One region of the Lysinibacillus sp. genome, then DNA from elsewhere that is predicted to be linked to it. Evidence: riboswitches for the same ligand, from Rfam matches in the RefSeq annotation. Region 1 holds a riboswitch; each other region holds the start of a gene.

Region 1 (4,771 bases):
GATGACAATCTCTTATCTTGTCTCATTCATCCTAACCTTTTTATCCTTTTTCATGAAAATAAACGGTCAATCTTCTCTAGAAATTTCTAATCGGTTTTCTGTAGTATTTGCACCAGTTGATATTAGTCATGCAATATGGATTGTCATTTATTTATTAATTGGCTATTGGTTATTGGTGAACATTAAAAAGACATCTATGAAACAGTCTGCTCTCTTTAGTTGCATAAATATTTTGCAAGCCTTAACGATATATGTATGGCATCATGAGTTATTTATTGTTTCTCTTGGCATCACCTTGCTTTTGGTCTTGTACTTATTTATGTTGTATAATACGTACTCTCTTCACGACAAAGCGTTGTCAGGTCGTATTCCTTTCTCCATTTATTTTGCATGGATGACATTTATCTTGATTACGAATAGTAGCTTTACGTTAACGGCTTATGGTTGGAACGGCTTTGGTCTTAGCACTCCTCTTTGGGCAGTAATTTTACTGACACTTGGTGGAGCTATTGCACTACATATCCGCTTTCATCACTTTGATACCATGTATCCGAGTGTTTTTATTTGGGCTTATTTAGGAATCGCTTTACATAATGGTTTTGATGAGCTTCTTGTAACAACTGCCGCCTTATTTTTATGTGGTGTTCTCTTTGTTGGTATTTTATTTATTAAAAAAAATCCTGCCCACCAAAAATAAATTGGTTAGCAGGATTTTAAATTATATCCTATTCTTCATCTAAGGAAGTTAAAATAATTGGTTTATCTTTAGTGACAATAACTGAATGTTCAATTTGAGCTACAAGCGATTTATCAGGTGTAACAAATGTCCAACCATCACCAGCTTCTACAATATGCTCTGCTTTTGCTGAGATAAATGGCTCAACAGCAAGCACCATTCCTTCTTTCATAATCGTAGAATCCCACGCATCATAATAATTTAAAATATGATTAGGCTCATCATGTAAAGATTGACCTAAGCCATGTCCTGTTAAATTCATAATAACAGTTAAACCATTAGCATTCGCCTCTCGTTCAACCGCTTTACCTATTTGATTTAATTTAGACCCAGCTTTAACCTTTGTCATTGCTCGATCAAAAGCACTTTTAGCAACTCGGCATAGTTTTTCTTTGTCCTCATAACCCTCACCAACAACAAATGAAATGCCAGTATCTGCAAAGTATCCATTTAAAGACCCAGAAACATCGATATTCACAATATCCCCTTCTTGAATAACACGTTTTCCTGGAATACCATGTGCCACTTCTTCATTGACACTAATACATGTATATCCTGGGAAATCATATTCCCCCTTAGGTCCAGAAATAGCACCAGCCTCTGCAAACATGCGGCCAGCAATTTCATCTAGCTCAAGTGTTGTAACACCTGGTTTTGTTGCTGCTTTCATGGCTTCACGAATTTCGGCACAAATGCGTCCAATTTTTTTAAAAGCTTCAATCTCTTCTTGCGTTTTTACAATCATTTATAACGTCCCTTTCATCTAATATCTATTCTTTAATATAACATAACTTTTTATGCGTATAACGATAAACGCTTTAAATATTGTATGCTTTCCTACAATGCAAAGTGCTAAAAGAGCTATTCATGACCAAAAGTCCCTTCACATGAGTGAAGGGACTTGCTTGTTGTTGAAAAAAGTTGATAATTTTGCTAATGATTCTGTGCGAAAGCGAATATCATCAAGTAGTATAGAACGAAAAGCTTTTATACCCTTTTACAATAAATCATTTGAGGAAACTTTTATTATGCTTTTCTTTGCATTAATTGTGGAGCGGCTGTGAATAAAAGCACCCCTACAATTGCCGTTAAAATGGTTGCTGGCAACATATATGTACCATTATAAATGATAGAATAGATCCATGCATTTTGATCACCCGCATACTCTGCAAAAAATACAGCTCCAGCAATTGTATGTGCTGTGTATCGTAAAAAGCCTGCAAAAACAGTACCTATGATAATGTAAAGTGCCATTTTCGTTTTGTTCATATTTTTTGCAGCATCCAACACAGGTCCACGTACAACAGCTGCTAATCCTACAACTGTAAAGGCAACACCATAATCCAATAATCCTTGAAGCCAGTGCACAATATAAGCACCAAACATGGTTTGCATAACACCCACAAGTAATCCCGTTGTTAGCCCAGCAACTAAGCCCCAACGAAATGCAATTAACATAATAGGCACCATGACAAGACTAACAGAGCCACCTTGTGCCCATACTTTAAAGGATACTTGATCGAGCACAAGGCCAATCGCTGCAAATATCGCAATCTCCACAAGCATTAATAGTCTTTTTTTGTCCATACATATTCTCTCCTTTGTTCCGATGTAGGATACAAGAGCAGGAATAGAAATGCAGACATCTTTTTTATTCCTAAAGAATGAAAAAACGATGCCAGGACAGAGCCTGACATCGTACAAGTGTCGGTTTCTATCCACATCCCTACGCAAGTGTTAACTTACAGGTTCAAAGAGTCAAGGCATTACGTGCCCAGTCTCAGCTGACATCATCAGCTCCCCTTGTGGTCGTTACATCTGAATTTATTTGAACAATCCCATTGTACGCAAAGGATTGGATGATTACAACCTCTTCCATACATTATTTTTTTGAAACTTTGCCGTTTTTCATGCGTAAATATTAAAAAAGGAGGTACAACTATGGAGAACCAAAAAATTTTATCTGCCTTTAGTTATCTTAGTATTTTCTTCGCCCCTTTTATCGTCCCATTAATTGTTTACTTTGTAACGAAAGATAGTGATGTAAAAAGACATTCAATTCGTGCACTTGTCTCTCATTTAATTCCTTTTGTTTTTGGCATCCTATTTTTTATTGTCTTTGTTTTTTCTACATTAAGATTAGATCCAACGTCAAGTAATAATACTGTGATGGTTGTTTGGTTAGTTTCATTTGCCGTTTATGCCATTGTCTCACTTGGTATTGTCATATGGAATATTATTCAGGCTGTTCGAGTAATACGTTAATGTTTCAATTTTAAGCGAAACAGGTAGTAATAATTGTAAAAGGAGCTGTTTTTTAATGAAAGTATCAAACGTTGTGAAAACTGCTGTAAAATTGGCACCTATTGTTATTCCTATCGTCAAAAAAGTAATGGCTGCAAAAAAAGGAACAACTCCTACAGCCACTTCTCGAAAAAAATAAAACAAAGGCGTATTCCCTATTTCGGAAATACGCCTTTCACTTATTTCACTTCAAAGTATGTCTGACTATGGCCATTTAATGTCTTTTCTACATGTAAAACCGCTGGCATTGCAGATTTTAATTCAGGCACATGAGAGATTACGCCAATCATGCGACCAGAATCCTGTAAATCAATTAATGTATCGATTGCTTTATTTAATGATTCCTCATCAAGCGAACCAAAGCCCTCATCAATAAACATCGTTTCAATATGAATATTACCTTGGAAGCTTTGAATTACATCTGCCATTCCTAAGGCAAGGCTTAATGAGGCATTAAATTTTTCGCCTCCCGATAATGTTTTGACATCTCGTAGTTGATCGGTATAGGCATCGTAGACATCAAGACCTAGTCCGCTTTGTTTCGCATGCTTTTCCAATCTATCTGAACGTCTGAGCTCAAATTGACCATTTGATAAATGATAAAGGCGAATATTGGCAGCTTCAGTAATTTGGTCTAAGTAATTAATTTGAATATAGCGCTCAAAAGATAGCTTTTTCGAATTTTGGCCGTTTAATAATCCATAGAGCTCCTTTACTCTTCCCGCTTCTTGCTCAAGTAAATGAAGCTCCCTCGCTATTTCTTCTACTCTTTCAATAAAACCTTGGCAAGCTTGAGCAAAACCTCTCAACTGTTGTAAACGTTTAAATGCTTCCTCATAAGATATACGAAGTTGTTCTACTTTGGCTTCCATGGACACTAAATCTTGTTGCTCTTTTCCTTGAAGATACATAGCCCCTTCAGTAATTTGGATTTGCAATGTGTGTACCTGTAAAGCATAGTCACTACAAGCTTTTCGAAGGGTCTCTATTTGCAATAAACTCCGTTTGGCAGCTGTATATTCCTCGTAGCTGTCAAAGCCTATCTCCTGCATGCTTGCTGAGAATTGCTGACGTTTTTCATTCATTTTGAGTTGTAATTCTTCAAAAGTTTGTTTGGCTATTTCCATCGTCAATTTTGCATTACTTGTTGCTTCCTTCGCGCTATGCAATTCGTCTTGACTCTCTTGCCATCTTTTTTGCAAATCCATTTTTTGTTTACTGATATCTGTAAGCTGTTGCTGTAATTGCTGCAAGGTTGGTAAATGGTTTGGCATATGTTTAAGCTGTTCTTCAAGAACTGCTTGCAGTCTTGTCATTTCTTTCAACTGCTCAGCTAAATATTGCTCTAAGTTCATCTGTTTAGTTCGTAGCTGCTCTATTCTCTCACGTTGCTGCTTAAGTTTTAATCGCATATCTGCTAATTGATGATGAACAATTTTTAATGTCGCAATCTCTTGCTCTATGTTGTTTAATGTAGAGATGAGCTGTGCATGGTCTTGCTGTGTAATGTGCTGCTCTTCTAGTTGCTGACAGGTTTCTTGATAAAGCTGTTGCGCAGATGACAAGAGCGCTTCTTTTTCTAGGTACTTACGCTCATCTAAAGAAGCCTTAGCCCTTAACACTTCGACTTCAGAGAGCTCTATCATTTCCTGTTGCTCATTATGTGTTTGCTGGTGTGTCAAACTGCCACATACAGGGCAAGGTTCCCCGTCCTTCAACTGTTCAGCCAGA
Region 2 (4,771 bases), on a different contig from region 1:
TCTAGTCAAGAGGTGTCTGTTGCCATCAATGAAATTGCACAAGGCGCATCGAAGCAATCTGAGGATACGGAAGAAACGAATTATCGAATCATGGATTTATCTGAACAGATTGATGCCATTACAGCTCTTTCTAATGAAATGGATGAACTCTCTCATAAAACGAACGAAACAACAGAAAAGGGATTGTACGAGGTTGAAAGCTTACGTGAACGTAATATAGAGACAAATGAGATGAACGGTCGTATTCAACAACAAATCGAATCATTAGCCTCTCACATTGCGAATATTAATCATATCATTGCTTCGATCCAAAGCATTACTGAGCAAACTAATCTATTAGCTTTAAATGCAAGTATTGAGGCAGCACGTGCTGGTGAACATGGTAAAGGATTTGCTGTCGTTGCAGAGGAAGTAAGAAAGTTAGCCGAGCAATCTAAAAGTGAAACAGAAATTATTAAGAATACAGTAGAAAGCATCCTTGAAAATTCACAGCAAACAGTTGCTGTCATTGCATCTAATGCGGATTTAATGCAATCTCAAAATGAATCCGTACAAAGTACACAACTGGCATTTAAAGATAACAGTGATTTGTCACGTTCAATTGCAGCCTCTATTAGTGAATTAATGAGTAAGCTATCGAGTATGTTAGAGCATAAAAATCAAGCGATTATGGCCATCCAAAGCATATCAGCAATTTCAGAGGAAACGGCTGCCTCAGCTGAACAAGTAAGTGCATCTGCAATGGATCAACAAGCAGAGTTACAAAAAGTAGCCGAGTCTATACAAAATATGAACGATATTTCCAATGAACTGCAAGAAGTCGTGAATCGTTTTAAATTAGCGTAAAATGAAGGGCTGCCTAAACAAATAGGCAGTCTTTTTTTATTGGAAGAGACATTGACCTAGTAGAAATTCGGCACTACTATAAAAGAAGGGAAGGGGGTCATCGAAATGATGTATCTCGGAATGATTTTCTTTCAAATTGTTGCACCTATTTTAGTGTTACTTATAGTAGGTGCTATCTTACAAAAGAGATTTCGCTTTAATTTAAAAGCGTTGTCTCAGCTTATTACATATTGCTTTATGCCAGCAGCTGTTTTTGTAAATTTATATGAGACGAGTGTAGAGCTGTCTGTACTGGCAGAGGTCGGATTGTTTATTGTGCTTTTTATTGGGAGCCAAATGCTACTCAGTCACCTTTTTGCGAAGTGGCTTGGTTTAGTTAAAACAGAGGCAGCAGTTTTTAAAAATAGTGTTGTGCTCATTAACTCTGGGAACTATGGCATTCCGGTAGCTCAAATGATTTTTGTAACACAACCTATTGGTGTAGCGATTCAGGTCATCCTTGTAATCTTTCAAAATATGACAACTTATACATATGGTTTGTATAATTTAATTTCCTCTACCAAATCAGGAATGACGATTATTAAAGATTTTTTTAAAATGCCCATCATTCATGCGTTGATTATTGGTGTAGCCATGAACTATTTTAATATCGGTATTCCACAGTTTATTAAAATACCAATAGACCATGTAGCAGATGGCTTTATTGCTGTGGCACTAATCACGTTAGGTGCGCAATTATCGCAGCTTGAAATCAAATCTATGTTTAATAAAACGGTTTTCGTCAGCTGCTTCACACGTTTAATTGTCGGACCAGCCGTAGCTTTAGCCATTATTTTTTTATTGGGGTTAGATGGAGTTGTCGCTCAATCACTATTTATAGCCAGTGCTTTCCCGACATCCCGCAATAGCTCTAGTCTAGCATTGGAATACGATGTGGAATCGGCAACAGCTGCCCAAACTGTTTTATTTTCAACTATTGTCAGCTGTATAACGGTAACAATAGTGATTTATCTTGCGGACGTATTATTTGCTTAATCAATAGAATATTAAAAAATAATGAATGGAAAACTTCCATCTCATAGTAATATCTGCTACACTAGCATCAAACTAAATAGTATTAACTAGGGGAGTCTGATGAGTCAGGCTGAGAGGGAAACGCTTAGAGGTTTCTTGACCCTTTGGACCTGATCTGGCTCATACCAGCGTGGGAAAGTTAAGAAACTATTGCATAGTATGTGTATGCAATTTCAACCTTTACATTCGTGGCCGGATCCAAATAATTATTTTGGATTCGGCCTTTATTTATTTGTTAGGGTGAGCTAGATCCGGTCCTTGTAACAAAAAACATTTAAGGGAGAGAAGTAGCTCATGTCAGCAATTAGTGAAAAGAACATTACGATTATGTCTAGCTTTGAAGGAAGCAAAAAGGTGTATGTTGAAGGTTCCCGTCCGGATATTTTAGTACCAATGCGAGAAATTGCATTAAGTCCGACAACAGGAAGCTTTGGAAATGAAGAAAACGCCCCTATTCGAGTATATGATACGAGTGGTCCCTATACAGATCCATCTTATCAAGTAGATATTACAAAAGGTTTACCTGCCTTACGAAGTGGATGGATTCAAGAGCGAGGAGATGTAGAAGCATATGAGGGCCGCTCTATAAAACCGGAGGATAATGGTTTTCGTCGTGCAGATGATCCGCGTAATCATGAAAATGTCTTTCCTGAATTGGCAAGAAAGCCTTTACGAGCAAAAAAAGGGAGAAATGTAACGCAGCTGCATTATGCAAGACAGGGGATTATTACACCTGAAATGGAGTTTGTAGCGATACGTGAAAATATGGATCCAGAATTTGTCCGATCTGAAATTGCAGCTGGGCGCGCTATTATGCCTTCTAATATTAATCATCCAGAGGCGGAGCCAATGATCATCGGTCGTAACTTCCATGTGAAAATCAATGCCAATATTGGGAATTCCGCGGTATCGTCTTCTATAGCAGAAGAGGTTGAAAAAATGACATGGGCAACACGCTGGGGTGCTGATAATATTATGGATCTTTCAACAGGTAAGCATATTCATACAACGAGAGAATGGATTATTCGAAATGCAGCGGTACCAGTGGGGACAGTGCCAATTTATCAAGCATTGGAAAAGGTAAATGGCGTAGCAGAGGATTTAACGTGGGAAGTTTACCGTGATACGCTTATTGAGCAAGCCGAGCAGGGTGTAGATTATTTCACGATTCATGCAGGTGTACTATTACGCTATGTTCCCCTTACAGCTAATCGTGTAACGGGAATTGTATCTCGTGGTGGTTCTATTATGGCACAGTGGTGTTTATATCATCATCAAGAGAATTTCCTTTATACTCATTTTGAGGAAATCTGTGAAATTATGAAGACTTATGATGTTGCTTTTTCTTTAGGTGATGGCCTACGTCCAGGTTCAATTGCAGACGCCAATGATGAAGCCCAATTTGCAGAGCTTGAAACACTAGGTGAACTAACACAGATTGCGTGGAAACATGATGTTCAAGTGATGGTGGAGGGGCCAGGTCATGTACCGATGCATCTGATTAAAGAAAACATGGACAAGCAATTAGAAGTTTGTAAGGAGGCGCCTTTTTATACGTTAGGTCCACTTACAACGGATATTGCTCCAGGCTATGACCACATTACATCGGCTATTGGGGCAGCGATGATTGGCTGGTTTGGGACAGCAATGCTCTGCTATGTGACACCAAAGGAGCACCTTGGCTTACCTAATCGCGAGGATGTTCGAGTGGGAGTAATTACGTATAAAATAGCGGCACATGCGGCAGATTTAGCGAAGGGGCATCCTGGTGCACAACGCCGAGATGATGCACTATCAAAAGCACGTTTTGAATTCCGCTGGCGTGATCAATTCAATCTATCTCTCGATCCAGAAAGAGCGGTGGAGTATCATGATGAGACTTTGCCAGCAGAAGGAGCAAAAACAGCACACTTTTGCTCTATGTGTGGTCCTAAGTTCTGTAGTATGCGAATTTCACAAGATATTCGAAATTATGCTAAAGAAAAAGACTTGAATACGACAGAAGCGATCCATCGAGGTATGAAGGAAAAGGCAGAGGAATTTAAAAAAGCGGGTAGTCAGATTTATCAATAATGTAAAAAGGCTTGTGTTGTAGTATCGACACAAGCCTTTTGTGATTAAAAAACTCCATGTGAGTGAAAAATTCACATGGAGTAAAAATTGGATTTGGATATCAATAATAAGTGGAATATTAAACGTTTGTTGGTTGTTTTACATATGGGTTTGTAAGATCCATACCTTCTAATGAAAGACCCATTGCTTTTGCTACACCTTCACCATATGCTGGATCTGCTAAATAGCAGTGAAGGATGTGACGGCGCTTGATGAATTCTTCAACAGAAGCCATATCATTTGCCGTATTTTCAAATAGACGTTGTTGCTCTTCTGCCGTCATAAGTCGGAATAGTTTACCTGGTTGTTCAAAGTAATTGTTGTCGTCTTCACGGAAGTCGTGAATACCTGCATGACCATCGATACGTAATTCAGGCTCTTTATAGTCTAAGTTATGCTCCCATTCACCATAGCTATTTGGTTCATAACCTAGTGTTGAACCAAGGTTGCCATCAAAACGCATTGCACCATCACGGTGGAAAGTGCGGAATGGACATTTCGGTGCGTTAACAGGAAGCATATAGTGGTTAACACCGAGACGATAACGCTGTGCATCTGCATATGCAAAGATACGACCTTGTAACATTTTATCTGGTGAGAAGCTAATACCAGGAACAATATTAGACGGTGCAAATGCAGCTTGTTCAACTTCTGCAAAATAGTTGTCCGGGTTTTTGTTTAACTCAAACTCACCCACTGGAATTAATGGGAAGTCTTTTTTATACCATACCTTTGTTAA
Region 3 (4,771 bases), on a different contig from region 1:
TCACCATTTTCAGCATTTCGAAGTACAACAAAAGCTTTAACAATATTTCCCCGAACTTTATCTGGGCTCGCAATAACAGCCGCTTCTTTTACAGCTGGGTGCTTCATCAAAGCATCTTCTACCTCAAATGGCCCAATTGTGTAGCCAGAGGATATAATGACATCATCTCCACGACCCTCAAACCAAAAGTAACCATCTTGATCTTTATAAGCACGATCACCTGTAATATACCACTCTCCACGGAATTGTAAATTTGTTCGTTCCGGGTCATTTAAATATTTTTTAAACAGTGCGGGAGTGGTGCGATGAACAGCAATATCGCCAACTTCTCCAACAGTAACAGGGTTACCGAAATCGTCTATAATTTCAACCTTATTGCCAGGAGTTGGTTTTCCCATAGAACCAATTCTAGCTTCCATTCCAACCATTGTGCCAACAAGTAATGTGTTTTCCGTCTGACCGTAGCCATCTCGGACTTGCAAATCGAAAGTCTTCGAAAATACGTTAATGACCTCGCTATTCAAAGGCTCTCCTGCTGATACAGCTTGACGAAGTGCCGTTAAATCGAATTCATGTAAATGTTCTAGTGCTGCCATAAAACGATATTCTGTAGGTGTGCAACATAAAACATTTATTTTAAATTTTTCGAGTAACCTTAGATAGGTAGATGCATCAAATTTCCCCTTATATACAAATGCAGTAGCACCACTCCCTAATGTTGCTAGAAACGGACTCCAAATCCATTTTTGCCAACCTGGTGCTGCTGTCGCCCAAACAATATCATCTTCTTGCACACCTAACCAGTGTGGTGCTGTTGTTCGTAAATGTGCATAGCCCCAGCTATGAGTATGTACAGCTGCTTTTGGGTTTCCTGTTGTACCACTTGTATAAGCTAAGAATGCAGTATCTGTACTTTTTGTTGGAGAAGAACTTATGTAAGTTGTAGGTTGAATGCGCATTTTTTCTAAAAGTGGTTGCCAAGGTTCATGGGCCTTCCCTATAACAAATTGTTGCATTCCTTGTAAATTGTTCACCTGATCAAATTGATCAATATAAGGCTCGTAAGCAACAATTCCTTTAGCATTCGCATGCTTGATGCGATATTCAATGTCTTTAGTTCTTAGCATTTCTGAGCTCGGAATAATGGTTAATCCAGCTTTCAATGCTGCAATATATACAATATATGCTTCCACTGAACGAGGTACCATCACTAAAATCACATCACCTTTTGATAAACCTTGCATCGTGAATACGTGTGCAGCTTGATTTGCCCTTTCAAGTAAATATGCATATGTAATAAATTGTACATCCTTATTTTCCTCGTAAATAATTAATGCATTTTTTGTTGTATCTTGAGCATATTTTTCAATTTCATCTGTTATGTTATACCATTCTGGTGCAACTAAATCTTGTCTCTTCATGGCAAATGCCCCCTTTTGCTATGACACATTATAAAACTCTTTTTTCAGCATTTTCAATGGTTTGCGCTTAATTTTGGAAAAGTCATGACAACTATCATACTCTGCTATATGGCATCGGTCACATTTTGTCGATAGGTAAACTTGCTATTGAATACAATTGAAAAGTATGGTACATTTTGGTCAACTAAAAGCAAGATTGCAGGGGGACTCGTCAAGAGTTGAGAAGGTAAAACCTGACCCTTTGAACCTGTTAGTTAATACTGACGTAGGGAGCAATAAACATCTATTGATGAAAGGCTCTTTTTCGTGCATTTTTACACAAAAAGAGCCTTTTTTGCATGCTTACGTCCATCCATAAAGGAGGACTACGATGATATTTCAAACAATCCGTCAACAGCAACCACTGATTCATTGTATTACAAATTATGTGGTAGCAAATTTCCAAGCAAATGGTTTATTAGCAATAGGCGCTTCCCCGGTTATGGCCGATGATAGCCGTGAGGTAGAGGAAATGGTAGCACTCGCTCAAGCCTTGTTAATTAACATCGGTACACTCAATGATCGAACTAAAGAATCAATGTTGTTAGCAGGCAAAATGGCCAATAAACTTGGAATTCCAGTCATTTTAGATCCTGTCGGTGCTGGTGCCACTACTTATCGAAAAGAAACGGTACGATACTTGCTTGAGGAAGTACATTTTTCGGTCATTCGTTGTAATGTTGGGGAACTAGCAGCAATAGCCAATGTTGACTGGCAACAAAAAGGTGTCGATAGTGGGAATGGCTCCATTGCTTTAGAAGAAGAGGCGATTTTATTAGCCCAACATTATCAATGCATTGTTATCATAACAGGAGAACGAGATTTTATAACAGATGGTGTGGATAGCCAATGGATAAATGGCGGGAATATGCAAATGACCGAGGTAACAGGGACAGGCTGTTTACTTAGTGCTATTTGCGGTGCCGCCTATATTGCAGGCCATAATCCATACAGACAATTAGCGGACACATTAACTTACTATAAAAAAGCTGCGGTACTGGCGTCAGCGTTTACATCAGATATTGGTGATTTCCAAATAGCTTTACTAAATGCTCTTTATCGCCTATCGAAGGATGGTGAAGCTTCATGCATATTGTAACGACGATTGCAGGCTCAGATAGTGGTGGCGGTGCAGGCATACAGGCTGATTTAAAAACATTTCAGGAATTAGGGGTGTTTGGTACTTCAGTAATTACAGCTTTGACAGCACAAAATACAATGGGTGTGTCAGGAGTTTTCCCTATTGATCACTCCTTTGTTGAAAAACAATTTCAAGCTTTAATCGAAGATTTTTCAATTGCTGTAATTAAAACAGGGATGCTTTATTCCTCTGATATTATTAAAGCTATCGCACATATGATTCATAATCAAAACATCCCACTAATTGTTGATCCAGTAATGATTGCAAAGGGTGGAGAAAGCTTATTACTGCAAGAAGCTATTGAAGCAATGCGCTCTTCTCTACTACCACTTGCTACGATCGTTACCCCCAATATCCCTGAAGCAGAGGCTCTGACAGGGAGAAAAATACATGATGTTTCAGATATACGTGAAGTAGCTCAAGTTTTTTTTCAATTAGGTGTACATTGCGTCATTCTTAAAGGTGGCCATTTAGCAGATCCAAATTTTGCTATTGATTATGTATTTTTTCAAAACGGTAAATCTTTTTCTATGCAAACTCCACGTATCCAAACGTCCAATACCCATGGCACAGGTTGCACATTTTCAGCAGCAATCACTGCTTTTCTTGGTCAAGGTTTTGCGATGGATAAGGCAATTATCGAAGCTAAAAAATTTATTCAATTAGCAATTTTACATGATTTATCTATTGGTCATGGTTATGGACCAACAAATCATTTTGCTTATCAACTGCATAAGGATTCCTGTGAGGTGTTGATTTATGAAACGTGAGGATTTACAACTTTATTTTATTATGGGCACAAGCAATGTTAGTCATCAGAATCCCCTTCATGTACTAGAGAGAGCGTTGCAAGCTGGAATTACCATGTTTCAATTTCGAGAAAAAGGTTCCCATGCATTAACTGGATTTGCCTATGAACAATTTGCACGTCAATGTCAAAAACTATGTCAACAATATAACGTTCCTTTTATTGTCAATGATGATGTCGAACTTGCATTACGACTTGGTGCGGACGGTGTTCATATCGGACAAGATGATTTACATGTTAGCATAGCACGTAAAAAAATTGGTAATATGATTCTTGGTGTTTCTGTGCATTCCCAGGACGAACTAGAAACAGCCATTATCCATCAAGCAGATTATGTAGGTATTGGTCCGATTTTTGCAACAACTTCAAAACGGGATGCACAATCACCATGTGGTACAAATTTTTTGCAGCAAGCTCACAATTTCTATCCTGAATTACCAATTGTAGCGATTGGTGGAATTAACCCTACCAATGCATACGCCGTATTTCAAGCTGGGGCAGATGGTATTGCTGTTATTTCAGCTATCTGTGAAAGTATAGATATTAAGCATACAGTAAATACGTTAAGGTCTGTGACACGCATAAATGGTTGATTTTTAAACAAACTAAAACCAGTGCCTTTTTACGGTCACTGGTTTTAAGTTTATAAATGCTTAGTCAGCATTTATTGGTTGTTGTTTGGCATACCTTTTAATTGAGATTCTGCCATTTGTACAAGACGTTTAGTGATTTCACCACCAACGGAACCGTTGGCACGAGCTGAAGCTTCAGCTCCTAATTGAACACCAAATTCTTGTGCAATTTCGTATTTCATTTGATCAAGTGCTTGTTGTGCACCAGGCACTGCAAGCTGGTTTGAACTGCGGTTGTTGTTTGAAGCCATGTCTCTCACCTCCTTGTGAATATAGAATGTGCGATATTAGATTTTTAATACAAAAATTTTAGAGGTAAATTGTACCTCTAATGGCATAGATAAAATAACATAAAAAAGCCGTCTCAAAATTGACTTTGAAACGGCTGTAGATACCTTATAATAGATCTGCAAACTTATCTTGTTGCTGTTCTTCTTTTTTAGGGAAAATGTAGACCTCTCGATTTTTTACTGCTCGCTCGATGAGTTCATCAAAATCAGAGAAGCTTTCATAATGCTCTACCTTTTCAAGCTTTGGCTTTGTTTTTGGGCTGGCAGGTGTAAATATTGTACAGCAGTCTTCAAATGGCTGAATAGATGTTTCATATGTGCCAATTTTTTCTGCAATATCGATAATTTCTAATTTATCTGTTGAAATCAATGGTCGTAAAATAGGCGTATTCGTTACAGCATTGATAGCCGTCAAGCTTTCTAGCGTTTGACTTGCTACT

What was found. Region 1 has a riboswitch for thiamine pyrophosphate ahead of thiT (energy-coupled thiamine transporter ThiT). Riboswitches for the same ligand answer to the same signal wherever they lie in the genome.
Region 2: linked by a shared signal. The riboswitch ahead of thiC (phosphomethylpyrimidine synthase ThiC) and the one ahead of thiT (energy-coupled thiamine transporter ThiT) in region 1 are both predicted to bind thiamine pyrophosphate.
Region 3: linked by a shared signal. The riboswitch ahead of thiM (hydroxyethylthiazole kinase) and the one ahead of thiT (energy-coupled thiamine transporter ThiT) in region 1 are both predicted to bind thiamine pyrophosphate.

Annotation. Positions count from the first base shown of each region.
Region 1 is NZ_DAMDAY010000014.1:16,109-20,879, reverse strand. It holds gene RT445_RS05455 (hypothetical protein) at 1-697, shown strand, start outside; gene map (type I methionyl aminopeptidase) at 726-1,481, opposite strand; gene thiT (energy-coupled thiamine transporter ThiT) at 1,763-2,323, opposite strand; TPP riboswitch at 2,443-2,550, opposite strand; gene RT445_RS05440 (magnetosome magnetite crystal formation protein family) at 2,678-3,001, shown strand; gene RT445_RS05435 (hypothetical protein) at 3,057-3,179, shown strand; gene RT445_RS05430 (SbcC/MukB-like Walker B domain-containing protein) at 3,220-4,771, opposite strand, start outside.
Region 2 is NZ_DAMDAY010000025.1:15,044-19,814, reverse strand. It holds gene RT445_RS07865 (methyl-accepting chemotaxis protein) at 1-846, shown strand, start outside; gene RT445_RS07860 (AEC family transporter) at 952-1,881, shown strand; TPP riboswitch at 1,960-2,074, shown strand; gene thiC (phosphomethylpyrimidine synthase ThiC) at 2,215-3,993, shown strand; gene RT445_RS07850 (catalase) at 4,112-4,771, opposite strand, start outside.
Region 3 is NZ_DAMDAY010000004.1:38,555-43,325, reverse strand. It holds partial or broken gene mbcS (acyl-CoA synthetase MbcS) at 1-1,421, opposite strand, end outside; TPP riboswitch at 1,612-1,710, shown strand; gene thiM (hydroxyethylthiazole kinase) at 1,792-2,559, shown strand; gene thiD (bifunctional hydroxymethylpyrimidine kinase/phosphomethylpyrimidine kinase) at 2,547-3,371, shown strand; gene thiE (thiamine phosphate synthase) at 3,361-4,002, shown strand; gene RT445_RS01905 (alpha/beta-type small acid-soluble spore protein) at 4,074-4,292, opposite strand; gene thiI (tRNA uracil 4-sulfurtransferase ThiI) at 4,438-4,771, opposite strand, start outside.